DNA from 3 places in the Streptomyces sp. NBC_00289 genome. Region 2 is predicted to be linked to each of the others. Evidence: riboswitches for the same ligand, from Rfam matches in the RefSeq annotation. Region 2 holds a riboswitch; each other region holds the start of a gene.
The links. Region 2 has a riboswitch for cyclic di-AMP ahead of OG985_RS24540 (M23 family metallopeptidase). Riboswitches for the same ligand answer to the same signal wherever they lie in the genome.
Positions count from the first base shown of each region.

Region 1: it holds a riboswitch for cyclic di-AMP, as region 2 does, so the genes downstream of both, OG985_RS20280 (transglycosylase SLT domain-containing protein) here and OG985_RS24540 (M23 family metallopeptidase) in region 2, are expected to answer to the same signal.
Region 3: it holds a riboswitch for cyclic di-AMP, as region 2 does, so the genes downstream of both, OG985_RS39105 (NlpC/P60 family protein) here and OG985_RS24540 (M23 family metallopeptidase) in region 2, are expected to answer to the same signal.

Region 1 is NZ_CP108046.1:4,469,520-4,479,179, forward strand. Features, by position in the region: gene OG985_RS20250 (tetratricopeptide repeat protein) at 1-1,196, opposite strand, end outside; gene OG985_RS20255 (flavodoxin family protein) at 1,468-2,079, shown strand; gene OG985_RS20260 (ABC transporter permease) at 2,069-3,004, opposite strand; gene OG985_RS20265 (ABC transporter ATP-binding protein) at 2,991-3,965, opposite strand; gene OG985_RS20270 (outer membrane lipoprotein carrier protein LolA) at 4,011-5,234, opposite strand; gene OG985_RS20275 (polyprenyl synthetase family protein) at 5,534-6,544, opposite strand; cyclic di-AMP (ydaO/yuaA leader) riboswitch at 7,521-7,689, shown strand; gene OG985_RS20280 (transglycosylase SLT domain-containing protein) at 7,693-8,175, shown strand; gene OG985_RS20285 (HAD family hydrolase) at 8,265-9,098, opposite strand; gene OG985_RS20290 (LacI family DNA-binding transcriptional regulator) at 9,239-9,660, opposite strand, start outside.
Region 2 is NZ_CP108046.1:5,396,475-5,406,134, forward strand. Features, by position in the region: gene OG985_RS24530 (dihydrofolate reductase family protein) at 1-805, shown strand, start outside; tRNA gene OG985_RS24535 (tRNA-Met) at 889-962, shown strand; cyclic di-AMP (ydaO/yuaA leader) riboswitch at 1,302-1,459, shown strand; gene OG985_RS24540 (M23 family metallopeptidase) at 1,471-2,514, shown strand; gene OG985_RS24545 (aldo/keto reductase) at 2,645-3,589, shown strand; gene OG985_RS24550 (PrsW family intramembrane metalloprotease) at 3,739-5,187, opposite strand; gene trmB (tRNA (guanosine(46)-N7)-methyltransferase TrmB) at 5,263-6,138, opposite strand; gene lhgO (L-2-hydroxyglutarate oxidase) at 6,274-7,482, opposite strand; gene OG985_RS24565 (MFS transporter) at 7,630-9,054, opposite strand.
Region 3 is NZ_CP108046.1:8,635,085-8,644,744, forward strand. Features, by position in the region: gene OG985_RS39085 (MFS transporter) at 1-78, shown strand, start outside; gene OG985_RS39090 (AAA family ATPase) at 112-3,021, opposite strand; gene OG985_RS39095 ((-)-alpha-amorphene synthase) at 3,179-4,186, opposite strand; gene OG985_RS39100 (cytochrome P450) at 4,170-5,519, opposite strand; gene OG985_RS39105 (NlpC/P60 family protein) at 6,037-7,344, opposite strand; cyclic di-AMP (ydaO/yuaA leader) riboswitch at 7,353-7,525, opposite strand; gene OG985_RS39110 (NAD-dependent epimerase/dehydratase family protein) at 7,661-8,719, opposite strand; gene OG985_RS39115 (DUF5997 family protein) at 8,946-9,332, opposite strand; gene OG985_RS39120 (LysR substrate-binding domain-containing protein) at 9,391-9,660, shown strand, end outside.

The sequences.
Region 1 (9,660 bases), 930 kb from region 2:
GCGTCCCCGGCGCCGCGGCGGAGACCCGCGAGGTCGAGGGAGAGGTGGAGGGAGCGGACCGGGTCGTCCGCCAAGTAGAGGATGTACGCGGTCAGTTCCCGCAGCCGGAGCACTTCGGGGTGTTCCGGCCCCAGCGTCCCCGAGGCCTCTGCCACGGTCTGCTCGGCGAGCGCCGCGGCCGTCTCGATCCGGCCCGACCTGACGGCCTCGTTGATCCGCGCGACCGGTTCCGCGAGCAGCGGAGGCCCTGCCGCGTCACCGGCGAGCAGCGGCTCGTCCCCGAGGACGGCTTCGGCCACGGCGTCGAACCCCCTGGCGGGCGTCGGCCTGGGGTCGGGTTCGCGTACGGAGGCGGGGTCGGGGATGAAGGGGCGGGCCGCGGTCGCGGTGGGGATCGGATTCGGGCGGTTGGCCGGAGTCGGATGGCCGGTCGGAGCCGGATGTCCGGTCGGGGTCGCGTGGTTGGCCCGGTACGGGTCCGGGTGCGGGATCTGCTGCGGTGCCGGCGGCCATTCCTGGTGGGTGGCCGAGGCGGGTGCGGGCTGTGGGTACCCGACCGGCTCCGGGGTGGAGCCCGACTCGGGGTAGAGGGCCCGCTCGGCGGCCGAGTTCGACTCCGGGTAGAGGGCCCCCTCGGGGCCCGAGTTCGACTCCGGGTAGAGGGCCGGCTCCGGTGTCGTCGGCGGCACGGGCCAGTGGTCGGTTCGGGCGGCCGGCTGCGCGTCCATCACCGGCGGCGGGCCGAACTGCCCGGTGGGTACCGCCACCGTGCCCGGTGCCGTGCGCGTCGGCTCCGGCATCGACGCCTGCGGCATCGCAGGCGCGGGCGGGTCGTGCGGTGCCCTCGCGGACGCGTTCGCCGGCTCGTCGCGTGCGGCCAGCAGGACCGGCTCGGCGGTGAACTGGCTGGAGCCGTCCGGATCCACTCGAAGGGGGACGACGTAACCGATGCGTTCGTCGTGGATGGTGGCGAGGACGGGGTGGCCCGCGGCGAACGCGATGCGGTGCAGCTGGGCGAGGACGGCGTGCTGGAGTTCCTCGCCGGGCGCCGCGACGACCGGTACGCCGCCGACCGACGCACCGCCCGCACCCGGCCCGGTCCCGGTGACCCGCACGTCGATCGGTGCCGCCTCCCCGGCGGCCGGGTCGGCGGCGCCCTGCTGTTCCCGCTTCTTGTCGCGGCTGAGTCGAGACATCGGTTCCCTCACTCGGATGCGTCGGGGAGTCGCCGTAGAGCGCGCTCGGATTCCATGGTGCTCCCTCCCGCCGCCGGTTTCTGCTGCCCCGGCGTCAAGATCGGTTCGTACGCCTCCTGCGAGTCGCCTTCTGTGAGTCTCTCCGCTCACTCACGGTTCTCACGTCACTGGGGCGTCACAGGCTCGTTCCAGAGAACAGTGGACAGTTACTTGCGTACGCATATAATGCAGATGCCTGTAAGTGCCGCACGCCGACCATCCGGGAGATCCCATGACCCGCCGCTTCCTGTTCGTCCTGGGCAGCAGCCGCACCGAGGGGAACACCGAACTGCTCGCGCGCCGGGCGGCCGAGCAGCTGCCCCCGGACGTGGAACAGCGGTGGATCAGCCTCGCCGAGCATCCGCTGCCCGACTTCGTGGACCTGCGGCACGACAGCGACCACGTGCGGCCGGTGGACGGCAACGCGGGCCTGCTGCTCGACGCCACGCTCGCGGCCACGGACATCGTGATCGCGTCGCCGCTGTACTGGTACTCGGTGTCCGCCCACACCAAGCGCTACCTCGACTACTGGTCGGGCTGGCTGCGTACGCCCGGCATCGACTTCAAGGCGACCCTGGCCGGGCGCACGCTCTGGGGTGTCACCGTGCTCGCGGACCGGGAGCAGGTGGTCGCCGACCCGCTGATCGGCACCCTCAACAACTCGGCCGCGTACCTGCGGATGCGATTCGGCGGAGTGCTGCTCGGCAACGGCAGCAAGGCCGGTGACGTCCTGCACGACACCGAGGCCCTCGCCGAGGCGAAGACCTTCTTCGCCCGGCAGGCGCCTCTCGCCCGCTTCCAGTTCGAGTCCGACCTACCTCCGGTCACGGGGGCTACGCGGTGATGTCCTTCGCCGTGAACCGGGCCCAGGCCGCCGACCCGAACACGCCCGCGTACAGGGCCTGGACACCGAGGTTCTTCACCAGGTCGTCCCAGTAGACGGGGTCGCGCATCAGGTCGGCGAAGGACAGCCAGTAGTGGGAGAAGAAGTACGGCTGGAGGGCGTGCAGCTGGGGGATCTGGTCGAGGATCTGAACCGTGATCAGCAGGCCCACCGTCGTCGCCATGGCCGCGACACCGCTGTTCGTCAGGGTCGAGACGAACAGACCGAGGGCCGCCACCCCGATCAGTGACGCGGCGACGACCAGGGCGATCAGCAGCGCCCGGCCCAGGCCGTCGGCGAAACCGATCCGGGTGCCGGAGATGGTGGTCAGGTCACCGAGCGGGAAGAGCAGCGCGCCGACCGTCAGCGCCGAGGCCGCCACCACCAGCGTGGCGACCAGACAGAAGGTCAGCACGGTCGCGTACTTGGTGAGCAGCAGGCGGGTGCGGCCGGCGGGGGCGACCAGGAGGTAGCGCAGGGTGCCCGCGTTCGCCTCGCCGGCGATCGCGTCGCCCGCGACGACGCCGATCGCCATCGGGAGGAAGAACGGGAGCGTCGCGGCCAGCGCGGTGAAGACCAGGAACAGACCGTTGTTGGTGATCTGCGAGATGAACGCCGGGCCCTCGCCGCCTCCGCCGGCCGACGAGCCGTCGCTCGTCTCGATCTTCACGGCGATCCCGACCAGGACCGGTACGGCGGCCAGCACAGCCAGCAGCGCGAGCGTGCGCCAGCGCCGGAAGGTGGTCAGCAGTTCGCTGCGCAGCAGGCCGAGGGTCCACAACGGGCTGGGCTTCCGGACCGGCGCCCCGGCCGCGACGGGCAGGTCCGCCACGCCCTGGGTGCCAGGCGGTCCCTGCTCTCCCCGCGTCGTGTCAGCCCGCGACATCGAAGCCCTCCCCCGTCAGCGCGACGAACGCGTCCTCCAGTGAGGCCCGTTCGATCCCGAAGCCGCGGACGCGGACACCGGCCGACACCAGCGCGGCGTTCAGGTCGGCGGGGTCGCCGTCAGGGGGGTCGGCGGTCACGCGGTCGTCGCCGACGACGACGTCCGCGGCGCCGTGTTCCTTCAGCACCCGAGCCGCGTCCCCCGCGTCCGGCGTCGTCACGACCAGCCGGCCGCGGGTTCCCGCCGCCAGGTCCGCGACGGCGCCCTGGGTGATCAGCCGGCCACGGGTCATCACCGCAGCGTGCGTACACACCTGCTCGATCTCGTCGAGCAGGTGCGAGGAGAGGAAGACGGTCGTGCCGTCCGAGGCCAACTCCCGGATCAGGGAGCGGATTTCCCGCATGCCCTGCGGGTCGAGGCCGTTGGTCGGCTCGTCGAGCACGAGGAGTTTTCGCGGCTGGAGCAGCGCGGCCGCGAGGCCCAGTCGCTGTTTCATGCCCAGCGAGTACGCCTTCGCCTTCTTGCCCGCGGCCGCCCCGAGGCCCACCCGCTCCAGGGCCGAGGCGACGCGGGCGCGCCGGGTGCGTGGGTCGGCGGTCGGGTCTGCGGCGTCGTAGCGCAGCAGGTTGTCGCGGCCGGAGAGGAAGCCGTAGAGGGCCGGGCCCTCGATGAGCGCGCCGACGTGGGGCAGCACGGTGCGGGTGGAGCGGGGCATCGGGCGGCCCAGGACGCGGGCCGTGCCGGAGGTCGGTTCGATCAGGCCCATCAGCATGCGGATGGTGGTGGTCTTGCCCGAGCCGTTGGGACCGAGGAAGCCGAAGACGCTGCCCGCCGGGACGGTCAGGTCGAGACCGTCGACGGCGAGCTGCCCGCCGCGGTAGCGCTTGGTGAGCGCGCGGGTGGCGATCACGCTGTCACCCGCGCCCTCGGTGCCCGGCTCCGTGACGGACGGTTCGTCCATCGGCTCCCTCGTTTCGTCGTACGCCTCCGGTGGGTGCGTACGTCCTTACTTCCCGGCGTTGGCCGCCTTGACCAGGGTGTCCTTGGACACGGCGCCGACGTAGAGCTTGCCGTCGTCCGTGGCCAGGGCGTTGATCAGGCGGGTGGAGAAGACGGTGCCCGAGCCGAACTTGCCGGTGACGTGGTCGCCGAGCGAGCCGAGGAAGCCGCCGAGGTCACCGCCGCCGGAGGAGCCCGTCGGCAGTCCTTCGCCGCCCGTCTCGAAGGTGGCGACGGAGTTCCAGCCCTTCCCGATGACCTTCAGGCCGTCGAGACCCTCCCCCTTGGTGACGTCGCCCTCGGACTTCCGGTACCGCGGGGCGTGCTCGGTCCCGCCGTCGGAGCCCGCGCCGTCCTCGGTGACCTTGGCACCCTTGGGCGGGGTGAAGTCGAAGGTGGAAGCGGCCGGCCGGGCGAAGCTGACCTGTGTGAAGCCGGCGTCGATCACGGCCGCGCCACCGCTGGACGGGGTGAGCGTGAACTTCAGCGGCAGCCCGGTCTTCGCGTCCACGGCCACGCTGATCGCGCCGACGGTGGACCCGGCCTGCTTGGGCTTGATGACCAGCCGGTACGCGTCCCGGCCGGCGATCTGCGCGGTGCCGTCGACGGCCACGGAGGTGGTGTCGTCGACCGACTTGAGGGCCTCTTCGGTGAGGTCCTTGGGGGTCGCGGGGACGTCCTCCCGCTTCCGCTGCGCCTCCGCGCCGCCGGGCTCGGTGGCGTGGTAGACCTCGTTGGACTTGCTGTCGTAGCCCCAGACGTCCTTGCCGTCGTGGATCACGCTGTACTCGGCGGCGTTCTCCAGGAGCGAGAGCTTCTGCCGGTCCGGGCCGTCGGCCGCGACGCGCAGGGTGTGCGTGCCGGTGGCGAGTTCCATCAGCTTCGACGACGGGTCCGCGGACGAACCGCCGTCACCCTGCTGCGTGGCGCCGGACAGCAGCCCGCTCTCCAGACCACCGAGGTCGGGCAGTCCCAGATCCGTGGTGATCTTCACCGTGCCGGACAGCTGCTGTACGTCCGAGGCGGCGATCTTCTCGATGAGTTGCTGTGCGCTGATCTTCGGCAGGCTGGGGTCGCCGGAGTCGGCGAGCGCGGGCACGAGCCCGATGGTCGCCGCCGCCACCCCCACCACGGTGACCGGCACGATGTACCGCGCGGCCCTTCGCCGACCCACGCGCAGGTCGTCGGCCTCCCCGGCGTTCGTGCTGTCCTCGGATTCGTACGGTGCCATGTGTGCCTTACCTCCGTCGTCGGCGGCGGCTCTCCGTTGCTCGTCTCGTCCTCGCACTCGTCCCACCCTGAGCCGCCATTCTCACCCGAATCGGTGAGGAGTGGTGATTTCCGTGATGTCCATCTGACCAAATCGGCCGCAGTGAAGCGTCAACCCTCGGAATCAACTCCGCGTACGCCTGGGGTATGACGCGAGAGGGCGGTGCCTGCTCCGACCCGTAGGGGTAGGAGCAGGCACCGCCCTCTTCTCACTCAGGTGGCGCCGGCGGATCAGCGTCGCGCGGACACGCGTGGCAGGGTCTAGCCCGCCCGGTGGACCACCGCGTCGCACAGCTCCACGAGCGCCGCCTTCGCGTCGCACTCCCGCAGCGGGGCCAGGGCCGACCGGGCCTCCTCGGTGTAGCGCACCGTGTCCCGGCGCGCCTGCTCCAGCGCGGGGTGCGACCGGAGCCCGGCCAGCGCCTCGGCGAGCCGGTCGTCGTCGGTCAGGTCGGAGTCGAGGAGCTCACACAGGGCGAGGTCCTCGGCGAGGCCCAGCCGGGCCGCCCGCTCACGCAGCCGCAGCACCGGCATGGTGGGGATGCCCTCGCGCAGGTCCGTGCCCGGGGTCTTGCCGGACTCGTGGGAGTCGGAGGCGATGTCCAGCACGTCGTCCGCCAGCTGGAAGGCGACGCCGAGCCGCTCCCCGTACTGGGTCAGCACGTCCACGACCGTCTCGTCGGCGCCCGACATCATCGCGCCGAACCGGCAGGACACGGCCACCAGGGAGCCCGTCTTGCCGCCCAGGACGTCGAGGTAGTGCTCGACCGGGTCGCGCCCGTCCGTCGGTCCCGCCGTCTCCAGGATCTGGCCGGTCACCAGGCGCTCGAACGCCTCCGCCTGGACACGGACCGCCTCCGGCCCGAGATCGGCCAGGATGTGCGAGGCGCGGGCGAACAGGAAGTCGCCGGTGAGGACCGCGACCGAGTTGCCCCAGCGGGCGTTCGCGCTGGGCACCCCGCGCCGTACCGCGGCCTCGTCCATCACGTCGTCGTGGTACAGCGTCGCCAGGTGGGTCAGCTCCACCACCACCGCCGACGGCACGATCCCCGGCGCGTACGGGTCACCGAACTGCGCGGCGAGCATCACGAGCAGCGGCCGGAACCGCTTGCCACCCGCGCGCACCAGGTGCTGGGCGGCCTCCGTGATGAAGGGGACCTCACTCTTGGTGGCTTCGAGCAGACCCTCCTCGACGGCCGTCATCCCGGCCTGGACATCGGCTTCCAGAGCCTGGTCCCGCACGCTCAGCCCGAACGGCCCGACGACGGTCACGAGGGGTCTCCTGTCTGCTGGTGTCCACTGGCGGTTACACGGTTTGTCGATAGGTCGCTGCGCTCACTCAAGTCAGCGTATCCGGTCACCTTTCGATCACCGATAGCGCCCACGGTTCCAGGCCAGGCGGTATGGGATCACGACCGGAATGTTTTTGATCACTAGATAAGGACGGATACCTGTCGGCTTAGCTGGATGTACTGGCATATGCCCCGAATCTTAGGCCGCCGCCGAGCCCGCCGGCCTGCGCGTCCGGGAACGTTTGTGACTCCTTGACATGCAGTATCCCCACGCCCCTTCCGCACCACGAGACGACCCACGGGCTTCTGCGTGTCCCGCTCCGGACGCGCGCCGCGCTTGCCGCCCTCCACGGGCCTCCGGTGCCGCCGCCTCCTCCACCTCCCTCATGTCGGATACCCCGGTCCGCCCGAACCGCGCACCGCGACGGGCGGCGCCTTTACGCCGACCGGTCCACCCCTCCGCCTGATCGCGCTCGCGACCGCGATCGCGGCCGCCCGAAGATCACCGGCCTGCCGTGCCGGGCCGGGCGCCGCCCCCCGACGCGCCCCGCCCGCCCGACCAAGCCGCCTCCGCTTCCACAGCCACAGCCAAAGCCGCGGCCCCGCCGGGCCGCCTCACGGAGAGCCGCGAGGCACCCCTCCGGTAAGTGGATTTCACCGACGGCCGGTTGACTACGAGTTGGCCCTATTGCCCGAATTGCCACTCTTGTTCACGCCCGTGAGTTGGGTCACGCACGCCCTCGTCCCCCCAGCCCCTCCCCGTCACCCCTTTCACCTTTCCCCGAAAGCGAGTTGAGGATTGGCATCCGCAAAGGATCAAGTGCCCCATACGCCTCAGACCAAGGTCAACGGCGTCATAAGCGAATACGGCACTTGTTCCGGACATGTGCTCTCGCATACGTTCCCGGCCTGTCGGGCGGACGCCTAATCCTGCCGCCGCCCGAACCGAGACTCATCGACGAAAGACACCGCACGGCAGGAGCGGGGGACCCAGGTAAGTCGCCGTACCGGACGTTCCAGGACGAACCGGTACGGCTGGGGGTGAAGCCACGTCCGTAAGGGCGCGGCCGGGCAGCTCCCGCCCGAACCCGACAGCTCACCTCGCAGGCGCCGGAGAGGAAAACAGTCATGCCCGCTGCCGCTCAGCACCGACGCACCAGAACCGCCCGCCTCGTCCGCAAGCTCGCCGTCATCGGCACCGGAGCCGCCGTACTGGCACTCCCCGTCATCGGCGCGAGCACCGCCTCCGCGGCGACCCCGACGGTCACCACCGCCTCCTCGCTGGGGTACGCCAACAACCTCGACGGCTGGATCCGGGCCTCCCTGACCGTCATGTCGCAGCACGGCATTCCGGGGTCGTACAACGGCATCTACCGCAACGTCATCCGCGAGTCGTCGGGCAACCCCTACGCCATCAACCTGTGGGACTCCAACGCGGCCGCGGGCATCCCGTCCAAGGGCCTGCTGCAGGTCATCGACCCGACCTTCCGGGCGTACCACGTCGCCGGCACCTCCTGGGACTCGTACGACCCGGTAGCGAACATCACGGCCGCCTGCAACTACGCGGCCGCGCGCTACGGTTCGATCGACAACGTCTTCGGGGCGTACTAGAAGGCCCGGAGTCCGGTACGCCACCCGCGGGTGTCACGGCAACGGCGTTGGGGCGCCGGGGCCACCGACATCCCGGCCCGATCGGCGGATCAGGCCGGCCGCCAGGCGCTCCGGGGCCCGGGGAAGAGACGTTCGAGGACGACGGCGATGCCGTCGTCCTCGTTCGACGTGGTGATCTCGTCCGCCACGGACTTGAGTTCGGGGTGGGCGTTGGCCATCGCCACGCCGTGGGCCGCCCAGTCGAACATGGGGATGTCGTTGGGCATGTCGCCGAAGGCGATGGTCCGGTCCGGACCGAGGCCCAGGTACTCGGCGGCCAGGGCGAGTCCGGTGGCCTTGGTGATGCCGCATGGCTGGAGTTCGACGGTGCCGGGTCCGGACATGGTGACCGTCGCCAGGGAGCCGACCACCGAACGCGCCGTCGCCGCCAACTCGTCGTCGCTCAGGTCGGGGTGGCGCAGCAGCACCTTGCTGATGGGCTCGCACCACAGGTCGTCACGCCGCTCGACCCGGAGGGCCGGGAGGGTCGGGTGCGGCATCAGGTAGCCGGGCTCGATGAGCGTGAGGCCGTCGACACCGTCCTGGTCGACCGCCGCGTACACCTGCCCCACCTCGGCCTCGATCTTGCCGAGCGCGGTCTCGGCCAGCTCCCGGTCCAGGGTGACGGACCACAGCAGACGGTCCGCGCCGGTGTCGTACACCTGCGCGCCCTGCCCGCACACCGCGAGCCCCGTGCTGCCCAGGTCGTCGAGCAGCGGCCGCACCCTGGGCGCCGGGCGGCCCGTCACGACCAGATGCCGGGCGCCGGCCGCTGCCACGCGCGCGAGCGCGGCGAGCGAGCGTTCGGAGAGGGTGTCGTCGCCGCGGAGCAGGGTTCCGTCCAGGTCGGTGGCGATCAGTGAATACGCGGTGGGAGCGGCCATGATCAGAGAATACGGATGGAACGCCCCGGCGACTCGACGCGAACCGGACGGCTACTGGTTTCACATCTGTTGACAGCTGTTCCGGTTACTCGTTGTCGGTTACGGGTCGTCGGTTGCCGGGAGTTGAGCGGTTCGGCGCCCTACGCCGAGTCCCGCACCACCAGTTCCGTGGGCAGGATCACTCCCGCCGTGTCCTCGCCGGCGATCTGGGCGAGCAGCATGCGGACCATCTCGGCGCTGATGCGGTCGTAGGGCTGGCGCATGGTGGTGAGCGCCGGGGTGACGGCGGTGGCCGCGGCCGAGTCGTCGAAGCCGCCGACAGCGATGTCATCGGGGACGGAACGCCCGGCCTGCTGGAGGGTGTTGACGACTCCCTGGGCCATGAGGTCGGAGGCGACGAACACCGCGTCCATGTCGGGGGCGCGGGCCAGCAGCAGCCGGGCCGCCTCCTCGCCACCGGTGCGGCGGTAGTCGCCCTCCGCCACCAGCGCCTCGTCGTAGGGCAGTCCCGCCTCGGCGAGCACCTCGCGGTAGCCGGCCAGGCGGTCGGTGCCGCCGGGGG
Region 2 (9,660 bases):
GACCGACAAGGGCGCCGAACACCTCCGCCGGGCGCCCGTCGCCGCCGACGTCGTCGCCCTGGGCCCCGACATCGACTGGCGCCGCCTCCTGGAGCACCTGTACGAGGCGCGCGGCGTCCGGCGCCTCATGGTCGAGGGGGGCGGGCGGATCCACACACAGCTGCTCCAGCAGGGCCTCGCCGACGAACTCCAGCTGGTCCTGGCCCCCCTGTTCGTGGGCACCCCGGACGCGCCCCGGCTGTTCGGCCCCGGCGCCTACCAGGGCGGACGGCTGCGTCTCGTGGAGACCCGGCGGATCGAGGACGTCGTCCTCATGCGGTACGAGCCCACCGCCCCCGGCACCGGAGACGTCCCCTCCGCCGCCGACCGGCACTGGCTGGCCCTGGCCTGCGAGCTGGCACAGCGGTGCCCGCCGTCGAGCACCGCGTTCAGCGTGGGCGCCGTGGTCGTGGCGGCCGACGGCACGGAGCTCGCGCGCGGCCACTCGCGGGAGGGCGGCGACCCGGTCGTCCACGCGGAGGAGGCGGCGCTCGCCAAGCTCGACGCGTCCGACCCGAGGCTGGCCGGCGCCACGGTCTACAGCAGCCTCGAGCCCTGCGCCCTGCGCGCCTCCCGCCCGGCGCCCTGCGCCCGGCTGATCCTCGACGCGGGGGTGCGGCGGGTGGTGACGGCCTGGCGGGAGCCGGACACCTTCGTCACGGGGGCCGACGGGAGCGGGTTGCTGGCGACGGAGGGCGCCGCCGTGGCCGTACTCCCGGAGTACGAGGAGCGGGCCCAGGCGCCCAACCGTCACCTGCTCGGCTGAGACCCCCGTTCCGGGCCGCGTGCGTGGCCAGGAACAACGCGTGTGCTTCGGGTCCCGCGGATGGCGTACACTGGTTTCAACGACGCGGGGTGGAGCAGCTCGGTAGCTCGCTGGGCTCATAACCCAGAGGTCGCAGGTTCAAATCCTGTCCCCGCTACTGAAGGCCGAGGGCCGGAATCCGAAAGGGTTCCGGCCCTCGGTGCGTGGTGTCCGGCGTGCGTCTGTCACGGCGCCTCGCCGCGTGCGGTGCGTGAAGCTCGCCTCATTGTCACCCCGGGTGAGCGGCCGACCGCCCTGCGCACAGCATCCCGTCGGCCGTGACGACCCGTGAGTTTCCTGATCCGAGGTCAACTCGCCCGAATTACGCCGGTCATGACCCGAAAGTTCCTGGCCGGAAAGGTTAATGATCAAGTGGAACAGCTTGGAATCGGGTACCCGGGTCTATTAACGTTCGATAACGCAGCGCGGTCGTCCCAGCCGTCACAAGAGTCGGCTCCGTGCGCATGCGCCGAATTCCGCAAGGGAACCGGGGAACCACACCTTGGGGTGAATCGCTCGTAGGTCGCCGTGCACAGCACGGCGGATATACGCGCGTAGGAGACCTTCCTGCTCCGAACCCGTCAGCTAACCCGGTAGGCGAGAAGGAAGGAAAGGAGCACGCCCACGTGGCGTCCAACCCGCCTGCCCCGCAAGCCCCGTTCGTGCCCAGCCGGCGCAGCACCGAGCCCTTCGGCTCCGGCGGCCTCCGCACCGACGAGGGTCCGTGGGAGGAGTGGAATCCCACCGAGGAGTCCCTTCGCCCCGTACGAGGCCGGCATCGCGTCTCCAAGCAGCGCGGCGGGGGACTCGCCCGCAGCTCCACCGTCCTCGGTGTCGGTGTCATAGCCGCCGTCGGCGCGGGTGGCATGGCCAGCGCCAACACCGGCAAGCCGCCGGTCTCCATCTCCATTCCCGACCTGCCGTCCGTGGGCTCGCTCCTGTCGGACGACGACTCCTCCGCCGACGCCGACCAGGGCTCCGCGACCGCGCTCAGCAGCGTCGGTGTGAGCACCACCGAAACGGCGCAGGGCACCACCGACGCCGGTGAGGTGCTCCGCAGCCGGATCATGGCCCAGGCCGAGCAGCAGCAGGACCAGGTCGAGACCAAGGCCGCCGCAGCCGCCGCGGCCACGGCCGAGAAGCAGGCCGCCGCCGCGGTCGCCAAGGCGGAGAAGGCGGCCGAGGCCAAGGCCGACGCCGCGAAGGAGAAGGCCGAGGCGGCCGCCAAGCTGAAGGCCGAGGCTGAGCGCCTGGCCGAGCTGGCCAAGCAGTACACGCTGCCGACCTCCTCGTACACCATCACCTCGACCTTCGGCCAGGCCGGCTCCATGTGGTCCTCCGGCTACCACACCGGCCTCGACTTCGCCGCGCCCACCGGCACGCTGATCAAGGCGATCCACAGCGGCACCATCACCGAGGCGGGCTGGGCCGGTTCCTACGGCTACCGCACGATCCTGACCCTGGACGACGGCACCGAGCTGTGGTTCTGCCACCAGTCGTCCATCAGCGTCACCGTGGGCCAGAAGGTCAACACGGGTGACGTGATCGGGCGCGTGGGCGCCACCGGCAACGTGACCGGGCCGCACCTGCACCTCGAGGTCCACCCCGGCGGCAGCGCCGACGGCATCGACCCGATGGCGTGGCTGCGCGGCAAGGGCCTCACTCCCTGACGGCCTGACACCGAGACCCCGGCGGTCCTGACGCCAACCCCCCGGCGTCAGGACCGCCGGTCGCTGTGTTTACGGCATCTTTGCGGCGATCGCGGAATGGACCGCCCCGGTCCGCCCGTTGAACAAGAGCATGACTGTTCTCCGCAAGCTCGGCTCATCCGACCTCGAGGTCTTCCCGCTCGCCCTCGGCGGCAACGTCTTCGGCTGGACCGCCGACGAGGCCGCCTCCTTCGCGGTGCTCGACGCCTACGCGGCCGCCGGCGGCAACTTCGTCGACAGCGCCGACTCCTACTCGTCCTGGGCCGAGGGCAACCAGGGCGGCGAGTCCGAGACCGTCATCGGCAACTGGATCAAGGCACGCGGCAACCGTTCCGACGTCGTCATCGCCACCAAGGTCAGCCAGCACCCGCGGTTCCCGGGACTGTCCGCGGCGAACATCAAGGCGGCCGCCGACGCGTCGCTCCGCCGCCTGGGCACCGACCACATCGACCTCTACTACACCCACTTCGACAAACCGGAAATCCCGGTCGAGGAGATCATCGGCGCGCTCGACGAGCTGGTGAAGGCGGGCAAGGTGCGACACATCGCCGCCTCCAACATCTCGCCCGAACGGCTCCGCGCCTCCCTGGAGTTCTCCGACCGTGAGGGCCTGGCCCGGTACGTGGCGCTCCAGCCCCACTACAACCTGGTCTCGCGCGGCACCTACGAGGGTGAGCTGCGGGACCTCGCCGAGCAGTCGGGTCTCGCCGCCGTCCCGTACTCCGCGCTCGCCTCCGGCTTCCTCAGCGGGAAGTACCGCCCCGGTACGACGGTCGACAGCGCACGGGCCGGAGCCGCCGGCAAGCACCTGGACACCGAGCGGGGCCGCCGCGTCCTCACCGCCCTCGACGAGATCGCCCAGTCCCACGACTCCCCCGTGGCCACGGTCGCGCTGGCCTGGCTGGCCGCCCGGCCGACGGTGGCGGCGCCCATCGCCTCCGCGCGGACGGTGGAGCAACTGCCCGCCCTGCTGGGCGTGGCGGAGCTGAAGCTCGACGAACCGGAGCTGACCCGCCTGACCGACGCGTCGGCGTGAGGCCGGGCTGACGACCGGCCGGGGGTGCGGGATCGGCGGGGGATGCTGGATGGGTAGGGGGTGCGGGATCGGCGGGGATGCCGGATTGGTAGGGGGTGCCGGATCGGCAGGGGATGCCGGATCGGTAGGGGCTGCGGGATCGGCAGGAGTTACGGCTGGTACGGGTTGTAGGCCGGGTACGGTCCCGCCTGATGCCCGTATCCGGCGGCTCCGTAGCCGTAGCCGTAGCCGTAGCCGTAGCCGGCGCCGACGCCGTGACCGAGGCCGAGGCCGACACCGTGTCCCGCTCCGGTCACGGGCCCGCTCCCCGCCATCCCGTAGCCGTTGGCGTGGCCGTACACGCCGTACACCGGCCACGGCGGCGCGGTCACCGGCACGGGAGGAGCCGTCGCCCTCGCCGCGTAGTCCAGCGCCGGGCGCGCCACCTCCCGCCGCCACCACAGCTCCTGGAGCAACTCCCTCTCCCGTACGACGAAGTCGGTGTTCGCCCGCCCGTTGCGCCCCCGGTGCCGCAGGAACGCCAGTGAGGTCGCGTACGCCTCGTACTGGGCGACCGCCCGGGCCGCCGGTTTGCCGAAGCGGCGCCGGGCGTGGTCGCGCGCCAGCCGCCGGGCCCGCATCGAGCCGAGCGCGTACGGCTCGGCCGGGGTCAGCCAGCCGGCCGCGACATAGGCGGGCAGCTCGGCCCGTACGGTCCTCAGCTCCCGTTGCCGTGTCCAGACGACCAGCCAGGTCAGCAGCCCGAACGCGGGCACCATGAAGCCCGCGTACACCGCGAAGAACCCGTACTCGCCGAACTTCGACGAGCCGTTCCAGATCGCGTGCATCCCCATCGCGAGCAGCAGCCCGGACAGCGGCAGCAGCACCCGCCGTATCCGCCGGCGCTCGGCGGACAGCGCGGAGACGCCGAAGCCGATGCCGGTGAGGACGGTGAAGAGGGGGTGCGCGAACGGCGACATGATGACGCGGACGAAGAAGGTCGCGGCGGTGACGGAGGCGATGCCGCGGTCGCCGGTGAGCTGGTCGGTGCCGAACGCGGTGCCGAGATAGAGGATGTTCTCGGTGAACGCGAAACCGGTGGCGGTGACTCCGGCTATGACGACCCCGTCGACGATCCCGGTGAAGTCCCGGCGGCGGAAGAGGAACACGAGCAGGACGGCGGCGGCCTTCGCGGACTCCTCCACGACGGGCGCTATCACGGTCGCGCCGATGGTGTCGGCACTCGACGGATCGGCGGTCGCGGTGGCTATCCATCTGGTCGCGAAACTGTTGGTGACGATCGCTATCAGCGCCGCCGCGCAGGCACCCCAGGCGAAGGCGAACAGCAGGTTGCGCCAGGGGCCGGGCTCGACGCGGTCCAGCCAGCGGAACGCGGCCAGGAGCAGCGGCACGGGCAGGACGGCGAGCCCGAGGCCGACCAGGAAGCCCTCGGTGCCGGTCTGTTCGCGGACCAGGGCGAGGATGACGAGCCCGGAGAGCGTGAGCAGGGTGATCAGCGCGCCGTAACGCACCCATGTGCGCTGCCACCAGTGCGCGTGCCGCAGTACTCCGCCGGCGGTGTCACTGGGATGCGTCGGGTACGGGGGACAGGTGGCCACAGCATTGACCCTAACGAGGGATGGGCGCCGCCCGCGACGGTGCGCCGTGCCGCCCGCTGAGACGGGCGGCGAGGCTCAGGCGCCGGTGGGGGGCAGGTCCGTGCGGTTGTCTTCTCGCTGTACGCGGCGGCAGAGCAGGTCGTTCACGACATGTCCCTTCTCCAGTCCCTGGCCCTCGAAACGGGTCAGCGGCCTGAAGTCGGGACGGGGCGCGAAACCGCCGTCGGGCCGCGTGTTCTCGAAGTCCGGGTGCGCGGTCAGTACGTCGAGCATCTGTTCGGCGTACGGCTCCCAGTCGGTGGCGCAGTGGACGATCGCCCCCGGCCTGAGCCGGGTCGCGGCCAGCGACAGGAACTCCGGCTGGATCAGCCGCCGCTTGTGGTGGCGCTTCTTGGGCCAGGGATCGGGGAAGTACACGCGCAGACCGTCGAGGGACTCGGGCGGGAGCATCTCGCGCAGCAGGATGATGGCGTCCCCGTTCGCGACGCGGACGTTGGTCAGCCCCTGCTGGTCGGCCAGAGCGAGCAGATTGCCCTGGCCGGGGGTGTGCACGTCGACGGCGAGGATGTTGGTGCCGGGATCGGCGGCGGCCATCCGGGCGGTGGCCTCGCCCATCCCGAAGCCGATCTCCAGGACGACGGGACGGTCGTTCCCGAACAACTCGGCCAGGTCGATGACCCGCTGCCCGTCGATGTCCAGCCCCCAGCCGGCCCACAGCCGCTGCAGCGCGTCCGCCTGTCCCGCGGTCACCCGGCTCCGGCGCGGCTGGAAACTCCGGATCCGCCGCTCGAAGTGCGACCCGGCGGGATCGGGCGCGGGCCCGTCCGGGAAACGGGGCTCGCCCTTGGCCCGGATGTGCCGCACGGAGGCTCCGGGGGTGTGCGAGAGGTGCTCGCCGGGCGGGGAGGAGACGGGCCGGGAGGCTTCGGGGGCGTTGCGGGAGTCAGACACAGTGCGATCGATTTTACGTGCTCACCCGAGGCCCGGACCGAGCGGGCACAGCCCGTCCGCCCCACCCGTCGCGAGCCCAGCCCGCAGCGCCCAGCCCGCCGCGCCCAGACCGGCTCGGCACGCGCGCGGTTCGACTCAGGTCGTGCCCAGCGTGGCCAACGCTCGTCGCGCGACCTCCCGGCCGATGGGCAGGGAGGCGGTCGCCGCGGGCGAAGGCGCGTTGAGTACGTGGACCGTCCGCTCGCCCTCGCGGATCAGGAAGTCGTCCACCAGCGTCCCGTCCCGGAGGACCGCCTGGGCCCGCACCCCGGCGGTCGCCGGCATCAGGTCCGTCTCGTCGACCGCCGGCAGCATCCGGCGCACCGCCGCGGTGAACGCTCGCTTCGACACCGACCGGCGGAGCTCGCCCGCCCCGTACCGCCAGTGCCGCCGGGCTATCCGCCACGATCCCGGCCACGCCAGCGTCCGCCCCAGTTCCCGGGGTCGCACCACACCCCACTCGTAGCCCTCCCGGGCCAGGGCCGGCACCGCGTTGGGCCCGACGTGCACCCCGCCGTCGATCCCGCGCGTGAGATGCACCCCGAGGAACGGGAACGCCGGATCCGGGACCGGATACACCAGGCCCCGCACCAGCTCGGGCCGCGCCAGCGTGTAGTACTCCCCGCGGAAGGGCACGATCCGCATCCCCGGGTCGTCCCCCGTGAGCCGGGCGATCTCGTCGCAGTGCAGCCCGGCGCAGTTCACCAGCACCCGCGCGCGGACGACGGCTCCGTCCCCGGTGAGCACGGCAGCCCCCAGTCCGGCGCGCCGGTCGACCCGCACCACCCGGGCCCCGTACCGGATCTCCGCCCCCGACGCCTCGGCCAGCCGCCGCGCGACACCGGTGAAGTCGCACACGCCCGTCGTCCCGACGTGTATCGCGGCGAGCCCCCGCACCTCCGGCTCGTACTCCGCGATCTGGGAGCCGCCCAGCTCCCGTACCGGAATGCCGTTCTCCCGGCCGCGCTGCACGAGCGCGTGCAGCCGCGGCAGCTCCGCCCGGGTGGTCGCGACGATCAGCTTGCCGGTGACGGCGTGCGGGATGTCGTACTCCGCGCAGAACTTGACCATCTCGGCGGCGCCCCGCACCGCGTACCGCGCCTTGAGCGAGCCGGGCCGGTAGTAGATGCCGCTGTGGATCACTCCGCTGTTGCGTCCGGTCTGGTGCCGGGCAGGGCCCGGTTCCTTCTCGAGCACCATGACCCGCGTGCCCGGCGCGGCACGCGTGATCGCATACGCCGTCGACAGACCGACGATCCCACCGCCGATCACCAGCACGTCACAGTCGTACGCGATCTTCCGCACCTGCACCACCTCCCGGCTTCGATAGTGCACTGCGCCACTGACAATGCCCTCAAACCCGGGAAGGCCCCCGCGTCCGGAAGGGATGCCCGGGGGCCAGGAAACCGCTCGGCCGGCCCCGGACCGAACGGCGGACCCGCCCGGCCGCCCCTAGGCCGGAGTCATCAGCAGCGGACGTGCCCGTTCCCGCAGCTCGACCACGCGCGGTTCGTCGCCGTACGGCTCCAGCCGGTGGAGCAGGTCCTTCACGTACTCGGTGGTACGCGCCGAGGAGATGCGCCCCGCGACCTCCACCGCCCGCACGCCCTGCTCGCACGCAGCGTCCAGATTGCCCGACTCGAGCTCGGCGACCGCCGACACGACGAGCCTGAGTCCGTGCGAGCGCACGAACTCCTCCGTCGGTTTCGACAGCGCCTGCTCCGTGAAGCGGCGCACCTGACGCGGTGCCTTCAGGTCGCGGTAGCACTCGGCGGCGTCCGCGGCGAAACGGTCGTACGAGTAGAAGCCGAGCCAGGACGGGTCCTGGTCGCCGTCGCGGGAGCGCTCGAGCCATCCCTCGGCCGCCTTCAGGGCCGCGCCGGCCGCGTGGGCGTCACCCGCGCGTGCGTGCGCGCGTGCCTCGACGAGGCGGAAGAAGCTCATGGTGCGGGCCGTGGCGAGACCACGGTTGCGCTCCAGGGCGGCCTGCGCCAGGTCGACGCCCTCGTCGCCGAAGCCGCGGTACGTCGCCTGCAACGACATCGACGCCAGCACGTATCCCCCCAGGGGTACGTCGGCGGCCGCGCGCGAGAGCCGCAGTGCCTGGATGTAGTAGCGCTGGGCGGCCTCCTGCTGGCCCGTGTCGAAGGCCATCCAGCCCGCGAGGCGGGTGAGTTCGGCGGAGGCGCCGAACAGGGCCCGGCCGACCTCGTCCGAGTAGGAGCCGAGCAGCAGCGGTGCCGCCTCCACCCTCAGGCACTCGGGCACCATCGACGAACGCCAGTCGCCGCCTCCGTACTTGGAGTCCCAGCGCCTGGCGTCCTCCGCGGCCTCCCGCAGCTTCTGCACGTCGCTGTGGCCGACTTTGGCCGGTGCGCCGGAGCCCTCCGCCGGGCCCACCTCACGCGCCACCGAGCTGTCGGCCGGAGTTATCAGCCATCGCGAGGCGGGCGTTGCGTATGCGCTGACTGCGAACGAACCGGCCAGCGACTGCCAGATGCCCCCTCCGCCGGCCCGGCGCCCGGCGAGGTCGAGACGGTAGAGCTCGGTCGCCGACCGCACCGCCTGTCCGACGTCCCGGGGGAAGGCTAGGCCCACCTCCGGCGCGGGGTCCGCGTCCGCCAGGCCGATCTCGTGGAGCGGCACCGGGCGGCCGAGCTTCTGCCCTATGGCGGCCGCGATGAGGTGCGGCGCGGCGCCTTGCGGCACCATGCCCTTCGACACCCAGCGCGCCACGGACGTCTTGTCGTAGCGAAGAGTCAACCCGCGTTGAGCGCCAAGATCGTTGACACGACGCGCGAGTCCTGCGTTGCTGATTCCCGCGAGGGCGAGAACGGTGCCGAGTTTTTCGTTCGGCCCGCGTTGCTCCCTGGACATGCGCCACCCCTCGACACAGACGGCTGCCGCGCTGGCATAACCACGCGGCATTCGTAAACCCAGCGTAGTTCGCCGCATCCCAAGCGTTAAGGGGCATTGTTCCGGTTGGCGGGATTGTGGTCCGTACGTGGACGGTCGGGCCGGTACGGACCGTTGCGGCGTGCCCCCGCCGTGTGGCCGTGCGCCCGTCCGTGCGCTCTTCTCCGGCCACCTGGGGAGCGCTTGCATGGATCGTGCGTGGGTCGGCCCGCTGTACTGGATCCAGTGGGCTGGGGGACACCGCCGCCTACATCCCCGCGGGTGGCGGACCGGTCCGGGGGGCGAGCTCCGCCTCCCGGACTGCGCGTCGGCCAGGCGGTGGGCGAAGCATGTACGGAGCGTGTGCGGGCGGTGTGCCCAGCCGTACCTCCGTAGCCGATTTGGCCGAAAATCGCCCCTGCCTTCAGCGACTGATCAGCCCTCTCACCACGGTACTTGAGGGCGCGTTAGGCGTTCTTGGGGAGCGTATCGGGGGCGCATTCGCGTCGCAGCCGGCCTTTCCCGCAGGTCGATTCCCTTGCCCCGGCCCGGCGTTGCCCGTGGCGCGGGGGCGCCTTCGGGGGCGCA
Region 3 (9,660 bases), 3.2 Mb from region 2:
GCCATCGTGGTGATCCAGGTCCGCCCCTCCGACCTGGAACGCCTCAAGGGTGGTGCGGGACAGCCCGGCCCCCTCTGAACGTCCGGAGGTCAGGGGCCTACGAGGCGCGGGTCACGGCAGCGGACGGGGAAAGGTCTTCAGGGCTTCGGCGAGGCCGACGGCGTCGGTGCCGATCTTGCGGTAGACGGCGGAGAGCAACTGCCGCACCCCCTGCTCGGTGAGCCGCAGTTCCTTGGCGACCACCGCCGGCGTCTGCCCCCGAGCCGTCATCTCGGCGGCCCGGCGCTCGTGCGCGGTGAGTGTGTCGGCCTGCGCGTAGCGCAGCGGCAGCGGCCGCATCCCGGCGGCGGAGAGTTCGTCCCGCGCCCGGCCGGCCACCGCCTCGGCACCGCAGTGCACAGCGGTCTCCAGCCCCTGGTACAGCCGGTCCGCCGCCTCATGGAGCCTGCCGCCGCGCGACAGCGCGGCACCGTGACCGACCAGCGCCCGGGCCAGCTCGTACGAGGCGGGGGACCGTTCCAGCTGCTCCACGGCCTCCGCGTGGAGATCGAGCGCCGCGGGCCCGCCGGTCACCTCGGCCTCGACGTGCAGCGCCTGACCGATCACGGAGGCCGCCCCGAAGTCGCGCGCCCGCTTCACGGCGTCCCGCGCGAGACGCACCGCACGCTCCGGCGCGGTGGCGGCGAGAGCGGGCGCCAGGTCCAGCTGCCAGGGACACCACGCGGGGTTCCGCCAGGCCCGCGCCTCCAGCCGGTCCCCCACCGCGGTCAACAGTGCCTCCGCCTCGGGGCGACGGCCCTCCGCCAGCAGCAGTTCGGCGTACACCGTACGGGGATCCGGGTAGATCACGGCGTTCGGGACCACTTCGCCGTAGTGGTAGCGGTCGGCGAGCCGGCGTGCGTCACCGGTCCGCCCGCGGGCCAGCAGAATCTGGACGAGGATGCCGATGGCGAACCACTGAGCGGGTACCGCCCCTTCCATCCGGTCGGCGATGCGCAGCCCCTCCCGCACGAGTTCCTCCGCCTCGGTGAGGCAGCCGCGGCGGTAGCGGATGTAGCCGAGGAGGGTGTGGCTCAGCGCCAGGTGGGAGCCACGCCACCCTTTGTGCTCGCACTCGGCCATGCCCTTGGTGAACAGCTCTTCGGCCCGCCGCGGCTGGTCGCAGTACATGAACGTCAGGGCGACGGAGACGGGCACCTCGAAGCCCCGGTTCTCGGTGGTCCAGCTCATTCCGCCGCACAGCGCCTCCTCCGCGCAGGCGAGGACGGTCTGCCGTGGCTCGCCACGTACGAGAGCGTCCCAGGCCCGCAGGCCCAGGATGTACCGCTCCTCCAGGCCACGGCCGGTCAGCTTGGTGGCCAGTCTCGCCAGCTTCCGGGAGCGTGCGGCGGAGTCCGGCTCGTCGGTGCGGAACGCGCTCCACACGAAGTGGTCGGCCTGCATGCGCAGCCGGATGCGCGGACTGGCGGCCTGCCGTGCCTCGTCGGCGGCCACGGTCGCCGCCTCGGCCAGCCGGTCGGTGTGGGCCAGCGCCTGGGCGAGCCGGTAGACGATGGAGGCGCGCAGGTCGGGGTCGACGCCGGGCTCGGCCAGCGCCTCCCGGAGATGGCTGACCGTGGCCGTGGGCTCGATCAGAAAGGTCGAGCACGCGAGTTCGTGGAGGATGGCCGCGCGGTCCTCCGGGAGGGGCGGCTCCCGCAGCGCTCGGGTCAGGACGCGGCGGGCGGCCTCCGGGGCCCCGGCGCGCAGGTACTCGCGGCCGGCCGCCCGCAGACATTCGACGGCCTCGGGCCTGTCGTCGCAGGGAACCTCCAGCAGGTGCCGGGCGGCGGCGGTGGGGCCGAACCCCGCGGCGCGAACGGCCTCGGCGGCCGCGTTGTGCAGGCCCACCCGCAGACTCGGGGGAATGTCCCGGTAGATCGTCGTGGCGATCAGGGGGTGGACGAACTCGAGGTCGTCCCCGGGCCCGTGGCTGTCGGTCAGGATGCGGGCGGCGCGCAGCCGCTCCGTCGCCTCGGCGGCCTCCTGGCTGCCGATCACCGCGAGGTTCGCGGCGATCTCCTGCGAGATGGAACCGCCCAGCACCGAGGCGGCCCACGCGAAGCGCACCGTGGTCGTACCGAGCCGCTTGAGACGCTCGATCAGTCCCGGGCCCTTGACCGCCGCGGCGAGGTCCCGCATCACCGGCAACTCGCGCCGCGCGCCTGTCACTCCTCGTTCGCCGAGCCTGAGGGCCAGTTCGACGGCCTCGAACGGGCTGCCGCCGGTGACCGTCCAGCACTCCTCGCAGAAGACGTCCTCGGCCCCGTCGCCGATCTCCTCCCGGATGATCCTCGCCACGCCCTCGGAGCTGAGCCGCTCCAGCATGTGGGGGCGGTTTCCGTGGCGTTCGACCAGCGTGCGGAAGGTGGTCGGTTCCCGGGGCAGCTCGTCGGGCCGGTAGGCGGCGATGATCAGCAGCGGAAGGTCGGCGGTGCGCGAGGTGAACGCGGAGAGCCAGCCCAGGGATTCCGCGTCGGCCCAGTGCAGGTCGTCCAGGAGCAGTACGACGGGAGCCTTCATCATCGTCAGGCGCGTCATGACCCAGTCCAGGCCGTCACGGACCCCGGCCGGGTCGGGCACATGGGCCGTGTCCGTCGCCTCCAGGCCGAGCGCGGCGGCGACGATGCCGTACCAGCTTCCCAGGAAGTCGCGGCGCTCCCTCTCGTCCATCGCGGCCAGCGCGGGCTGCAGCAGTTGGCGGACCACGTGGAACGCCATCCCCTGTTCCTTCTCGCCGCCCTTGCCCGAGAGCACCGTGAATCCGTGCGCGGAGGCGCGGGCGCGCGCGACGGTGACGAGGGTGGTCTTCCCGAGCCCGGCCGGACCGGCGAAGGCGAGGAGACCGCCGCAGGACAGCCGTGGCCCGCCCTCGTCGGCGCCGCGGAGATCCGCCACGGCGGATTCGAGGGCGCGCAGTTCCTTCTGGCGTTCGAGCAACGGACGGTGCCGGGTGTTCGGTTGCCGCAGCCCAGGTGCCATGTGCGCTACCGCTTCCTGTCGTTGGGGGCGGGCGCCGAGCGTATGGCCTGCCGGCGCCCGATGGCCGTAAGTAAGACATGAGGACGACAGGGAAGGGTGAATTATCCGCAGGAGCCGCTCACGCGTCTGTCCTGCGGATAGAATGCACCGGTTTCTCTCACTGCAGGGCGGGTGCCGCGGCGGTGTCCGCATACCGTGGAACGGTGCGGGACCAGTAGTAGCATCCGCGGATCCAGCCGATCATGCCGTCGACGTAACCGAGGCCGGCGGGACTCAACTCGGGCCGCACCGCCTCGTGGAGGTCCTCGAACTCCCTGATGGTGTCGTTGATCAGCCGGATCGCCAGCATGACGGCCCTCGGTAGCGAGCACCCGTGCGCCCGTTGGTAGGCGAGGGCCAGATTGATCATCCCCCCTGCCCGCTGTTCCTTCACGGCGGAGAAGAGGTCGGGGATCCAGACCGCCGCGTCGGCCGACAGGCGCGCCAGGCGTCGTACGACGGGATGGTGGAGCTCGTCGGCGTCCAGCTCGCTGGCCTGCGCGGCCTCGCACAGCGGATAGAAGGGTTCGACACCCGCGATCAGTGAGCGTATCGAGTTGCACAGTCCGGTCCGAACGGGCACGGACTGTGTCTGGGCCACCGCCTCGTAGAGCAGGCCGTGCACGTACTCACGGCTGTGCCATGCCCAGCGGGCCGCCTGCGCGGGCGTGCACCGCTCCTGCACCTGTCGGTGGAGGTCGGCCAGGGCGGCGCCGAGGCAGGTGGACGGGGGCCGGCCGTCCCGCAGGATCGCGACGCTCTCGGAGAGCATGGGCAGCAGTTGGCCCGGCCCCTGTTGTCCGACCTCCTCGGCACGGTCGTCGAAGACGAACTGGTAGGCGATCTGGTTGGCCACGATCTGGAGGATGTCGGCATCCATGGTGGGGCTGTTGAAGGCCGCGAGTTCGGCGGGACGGGTGCGGGCGATCATCGCCGCCGTCTCCGGCTCGTCGGTCAGTCCCCACCTGTTCAGCCACGACCCGACGCCGGCCGTCGCCTCGGACACGTGCCGATTGCACGCGAAGGGGAACGGCATGTGGAGGTTGGCGTCGATCAGATCCCTGAGGCTGTCGGCCGCAGGTGCGTGCCGCGGTTCGACCGCGGTGTCCTCATGCGTCGTCGACACCGTTGTCACCCGCCGTTCGGGAGTCCTGCGAGGAAATGGCCGTACCTGTCCGGGTGGCGAGGGAACGGTCACGAGGCACCGGCCCCGCCGGGCCGCGTGACCGCGGCTCGCAGGTCATCACGAGCGAGCGCGGCCCCAACGTGGCCCCGGGGCGCGTCCGTTCGGTGTGCCCGGGAACATGGCGCAGCCGCCAGCGCGCGGCGACGGCCGCGACGGTCACCGTGGCCTCCGCGACGGCGAACCGGTCGCCGATGCACTTGCGCCCGCCCGTGGCGAACGGGAGCATCGCGCCCGGCGGGACCGCGGCGGCCTGCGGCAGCCAGCGCTCGGGCCGGAACCGGTCGGGGGCGGCGAACGAGGCCGGGTCGTGCTGGAGCAGATAGGGGCTGTACAGGACGGTGGTACCCGGCGGGAGCCGACGCCCGGCGAGAACGGTTTCCCTGGTCGTCACGCGCATGAAGAGCCACCCGGGCGGGCGGTGGCGCAGCGTCTCACTGACGACGCACCGGGTGTAGGTGAGGTTCGGCAGGTCCCCGGGGCCGGGGCGCCGCCGTCCGGCGAGCACGGTGTCGACCTCGGCGTGCAGCCGGCGCTCCGCCTCCGGGTTCCGCGCCAGCAGGTCGAACGCCGAGGCCAGGCACAGAGCGGTGCTCTCGGCGCCGGTGAGCAGGAGCGTGACGAGATGGTCGTGCACCTCCTGTTCGCTGATCGCGGCGGCTCCGCCGTCACCGCGGGCGGCGGCCAGCAGCGTGTCCAGCAGGTCGCCCCCGCCGTGCGGATCCGCGCGTCGCGCGTCGCGCCGCCGTTCCTCGACGACCGCGTCGACGATCGCGTGGACGCGCTCGACGGCGCGGCGGTAGCGCCGGTTCGCAGGTGCGGGAACGCGGAAGAGGGCGTCGACCGGCACGGCCGTACGGACGAACAGTCCGCGGACGATGACGGCGAGGCTGTCGCGCACCTCCGCGGCCGCCGCGCTGCCGAGCGAGTCGGAGAAGAGGACACGGCTGATCACCCGGGTGGTCAGGGCCAGCATCTCCGCGCTGACGTCGATCCGCCCTTCCGTCGGCCATCCGCCGCACACCGACTCGGCCTCCCGGCTCATCGGTTCCGTGTGGCCGGTGACCCTGGAGGGACGGAAGTCGGGTTGCAGCAGCCTGCGTTGCCGTCGGTAGGTGTCATGGCGGCAGGTGACCAGGCCGTCGCCCATGAGCGGCCGCAGCCGGTCGTACAGCGGGCCCCCCTTGTCGAAGGTGCGCGTGTCCATCAGGACCTGGTGGGCCAGCTCGGGATGACAGGCCATCCAGGCACGCAGGGGCCCGAGGCGTATCTCCACCAGATCCCCGTGCGACGGCAAGGAATTCAGAAAATCCAGCGGTCGGCGGAACAAAGCGATAGCGTGACCGGCGAAAGGGAATATGCCCGGTGCAGTACCCACCGTCCAGGCGTGCTCTATTTCAGGCGCGGTACCGTTCATCGAATACCACCTGCCTCAATCGACACACGAAATCGGTGGCTGGCCCACCGACCCGCTTTTGTGTCATCTCCTGCCCAGTGCAACCGCGGTCGGCTCTCCGATTCATCGGTACGCCGGGGCGCACGGGAGCACGGGGAAGCATTCCGAGAGCCCCCTTCGATGCGTGCGGAACCGACTGGGGCGGTGCTCGCCGGGGGATTCACGGAAAAGCGAATTCCGGAGAGAACGGTTCTTGTCGCGCCGAAGAGGGCGTCGGGAAATGCCGAGCCGACGGCCTCCGTCGTCCCGTGTACCTCTCACGGGCACGGGCACGGGGACGCGTCCGCGCATGCGGCCGTGCGGCCACGGGTCCGCGGGCGGCCCTGCGCTCAGGGTCTCAGGCGAGCCGCACGGCTCCGCGGATCGCCGACTCCCCGGCGAAGTAGACCGACTCCTCGCGGATGTACGTGCCAGGTCCCGGCGCGTGGATCATCATGCCGTTGCCGGTGTAGAGGCCGAGGTGGCTCAGGTCGTCGTGGAAGAAGATCAGGTCTCCGGGCCGGACGTCGCCGAGGGGTATCACCGTGCCGGCGCTCGCCTGATCGGGTGCGTTGCGGGGGAGGGCGACGCCGGCCGCCCGCCAGGCGGCCTGGGTCAGGCTGCCGCAGTCGTACGACTCCGGCCCGGTCGCCCCCCACACGCACGGCCTGCCGATCTGGGCGCGGGCGAACTCCATTGCCCGCACGGCCTTTCCGCCGTTCCCCTGGTCCTGAAGGACGACCGGGGCGACGGCTGCCGCCGGAAGGCCCGTGTCGAGGACCGAAGGGGTGCTCGCGATCACGTCCGGGCCGGGCACCGGCTGCTGCTGCCACGCCACCTCTTCGACCGTAGGGCGAGTCGGTTCCGTGATCGCGACAGCGGGGACGGCGGGCAGGTCGGGGAAGGTGAGCCAGGATTCCTGGACCGGCGGAGCCTCGATCGCCGCGACGGGTGTGCGCTGCTGGACGGTGTACCGGGCCATCAGCTCGCGGGCCGCGGCGAGCTTGCGCCGGTTCTGCTCCTTGGAGGACCGCAGGGAGGACCGCTGGGCCTCGGCGGTCGGCGCGGGCTGCGCCGGGACGGCCTCCTGCCGGGGCCCCGGCAGGGCCGGCAGCGCGGGCGTCGGTCCGGCGGTCAACTCGGGCAGGGCGGCGGGAGCGGGTCCCGCGGTCAGCTCCAGTACGGGCCGTGCGGCCGGCCCGGCGGGCAGCTCGGGCACGGCTGCGGGAGGCGGCCCGGCGGTGAGCTCCGGTGCGGCGGAGCGCCGTTCGGCCGGGCGGGCCGTGGGCGCGGCCTCGGGTGTCCTGTCGCGCGGCAGCACCGCGGGGACGGTCGGGCCCACTCGGGTGCGGGCCGCGTCGAACCACTGCCTGGTGACGTTGTCGGCGGAGGCGTCCGTGCGCCTGGGCTCGGCGCGGCGGCGGGTCCCCGTCGTCATGGCGCGGGTCGCGTTGTAGTTGCCGGTGGAGGTTTCCGCCTGGTCGTAGAGCGTGTTGACCCGCTGCTGGACCTCGTCGCGGCTCGGTGTGTCCTCCCCCGAGAGGGGTACGGCGTCGGCGGTCTGGGTGAACAGGGCCACTGAGGTGAGCGCGGCTGTCGCGAGGGCGGAGCCGCGCGGGCCGGGGAGGCTGAGACCTCTGGGGCGCGATGTTCGTTCCGGCGCCATGAGAGACGTACTCCTTCCGTACTCCGCCTACCGGGTTAGCTGACGGGTTCGGGCGGCAGTTCCGGAAGGTGTGCCCTACGGCCGTTGCCCCGTGAGGCGTCTGGCCGATTCACCCCAAGTCTTCGGTTGGGTCCCCGGCTCCGGCTGCCGTGCGGCGCACCGAACTCGGCGGAGGCCGTACGACCCGGCGGGGTCCGCCGGAGCGAGTCGAACGGTCTGACGTCAACTTAACCAACATGTGAGCCTTGTGTGAAGGTTGAAGTGCGGTATGTCCGATACGTAATTGTGACCTTCGTCGTAACCGGGTCGCCGACGCTCAGTTCGCGTCCCGTCGGCCTCGCCATGCCGCGTAGTGGTCCAGCACGGTCTGCTCGATCGGGCGGTAGGAAACACCCAGTTCGTGCACGCTCCTGCTGTTGTCCACCCGGAACCGGATGCCGAGGTGCTTGCGGATGTAGTCCTGGCTCAGCCCGAACGCCGGGCCGAGCACGCGCACCGGCCAGTGGGGGAGCGCGGTGCGCGGCAGGCGGAGGTCGCGGGGGTGGCGGGCCCGGATGATGCGGGACATCTCGTGAAAGGACGTCATGGTTTCCGCGGCGACGATGTAGCGGCCCTTCGCGTCCGGCCGCTCCGCCGCCGCGATGTGCGCCTCGGCCACCTCGCGCACGTCCGCCGTCGTGAAGCTGAAGTCCGGTGCTCCGTAGAAGAAGTAACCCTTGAACAGCTCGTCCAGCAGGAACAGGCTGCCGGACTCCGAGGCGGGGGTCAGGGAAGGACCCAGGATCAGACCGGGGTTGACGGAGACCATGCGCCAGCGGTCCTGGGCCGCCTCCGCGTCCCACGCCGCGCGCTCCGCGAGCGTCTTCGCGTAGTGGTAAGGGTTGTTCTCCACCGTGCTGGTGGTGTTGAAGTAACGCTCCGTCAGCAGCTGGTCGTCCATGTCCATGACGTCGGCGTAGTCACCGAAGATCGCGCCGACGGTGGAGGTGAGGACCAGCCGTTCGACCGTCGGCGCCCGCTCCACGCTCGCCAGCACGTTGCGCGTGCCCAGCAGCGCCGGGTCCACCATGTCCCTGCGGCCGTCCTTGATCTTCTCCGGCATGAGGAACGGCGACGCCACGTGGAACACCACCCGGCTGCCGCGCACCGCCTCGTCGAAGGAACCCTCCCGCAGCAGGTCCGCCTCGAACAGCTCGAGCCGGCCGGGGAACGCCTCGCGCATGGCCCGCAGTGGCCGCACCTTCGCCGAGTCGGCGCCGCCGCGCACGGTGGTGCGGACCCGGTAGCCCCGCTCCAGCAGCCGCCGTACCAGATGACTGCCGACGAAACCGCTGCCACCGGTCACCACCACGGTCTTCTCGCCGTCCACGCCCACGCTGTCACTCCCCGGGTCCGGTCAAGGGCCGCCGGGCTCCCGGCGATCCGCGTCCTGAGGGAAGCGTCGGGCATGTCCGGGCGGAAAGGGAACAGCTGGGGGCAGGCACGCTCACGGCCGTGCCGTGCCTCGCGCCGGGAGAGTTGGCGGGAGCGGGGTGTCACCTCGCACGCCCTGGGACTCCCACGGCTCCGGACGCGCCCCGGTCAGTCCGGGAACCGGACGGTCAGGAAGCGTCCTGCTCGTCGTTCTTCTGCTTGATGCGCGCCGCTTCCTTGCGCACCTCCGCCTGGGTGGCGCGCTCCTTCTCCAGCCACTCGGGCCGGTCCTGCTTCAGCGCCTCGATCTGCTCGGTGGTGAGCGCCTCGGTGACGCCGCCGCGGGCGAGGCCCGCGATGGAGACGCCGAGCTTCGCCGCGACCACCGGGCGGGGGTGCGGTCCGGTGCGCCGCAGTTCCTGGAGCCACTCCGGCGGGTTGGCCTGCAGCTCGCCGAGTTCGGTGCGTGAGACGACGCCCGACTGGAAATCCGCGGGGGTGGCCGGGAGGTACACACCCAGCTTCTTCGCCGCGGTGGCGGGCTTCATCGTCTGGGCGCTCTGGTGCGACTTCATGGTGTCCAGACTATCGACCGCGGACGGGACGTCCGACCACGCCCGGTAGCCTGGCCTGGTGACAGGCTCGGAAGCACCTCCCTCGTTCCGGCTCGCGTACGTCCCCGGCGTGACCCCCGGCAAGTGGGTGCGGATCTGGAACGAGCGTCGGCCCGACGTCCCGCTGACGCTGGTGCAGGTGCCGGCCGCGGAGGCGTCCGAGGTGCTGCGCGGCGGCGACGCGGACGCGGCGCTCGTACGGCTGCCGGTGGACCGCACGGTCCTCAGCGCGATCCCCCTCTACACCGAGACGACAGTGGTCGTGGTCCCGACGGACCACGTCGTCACG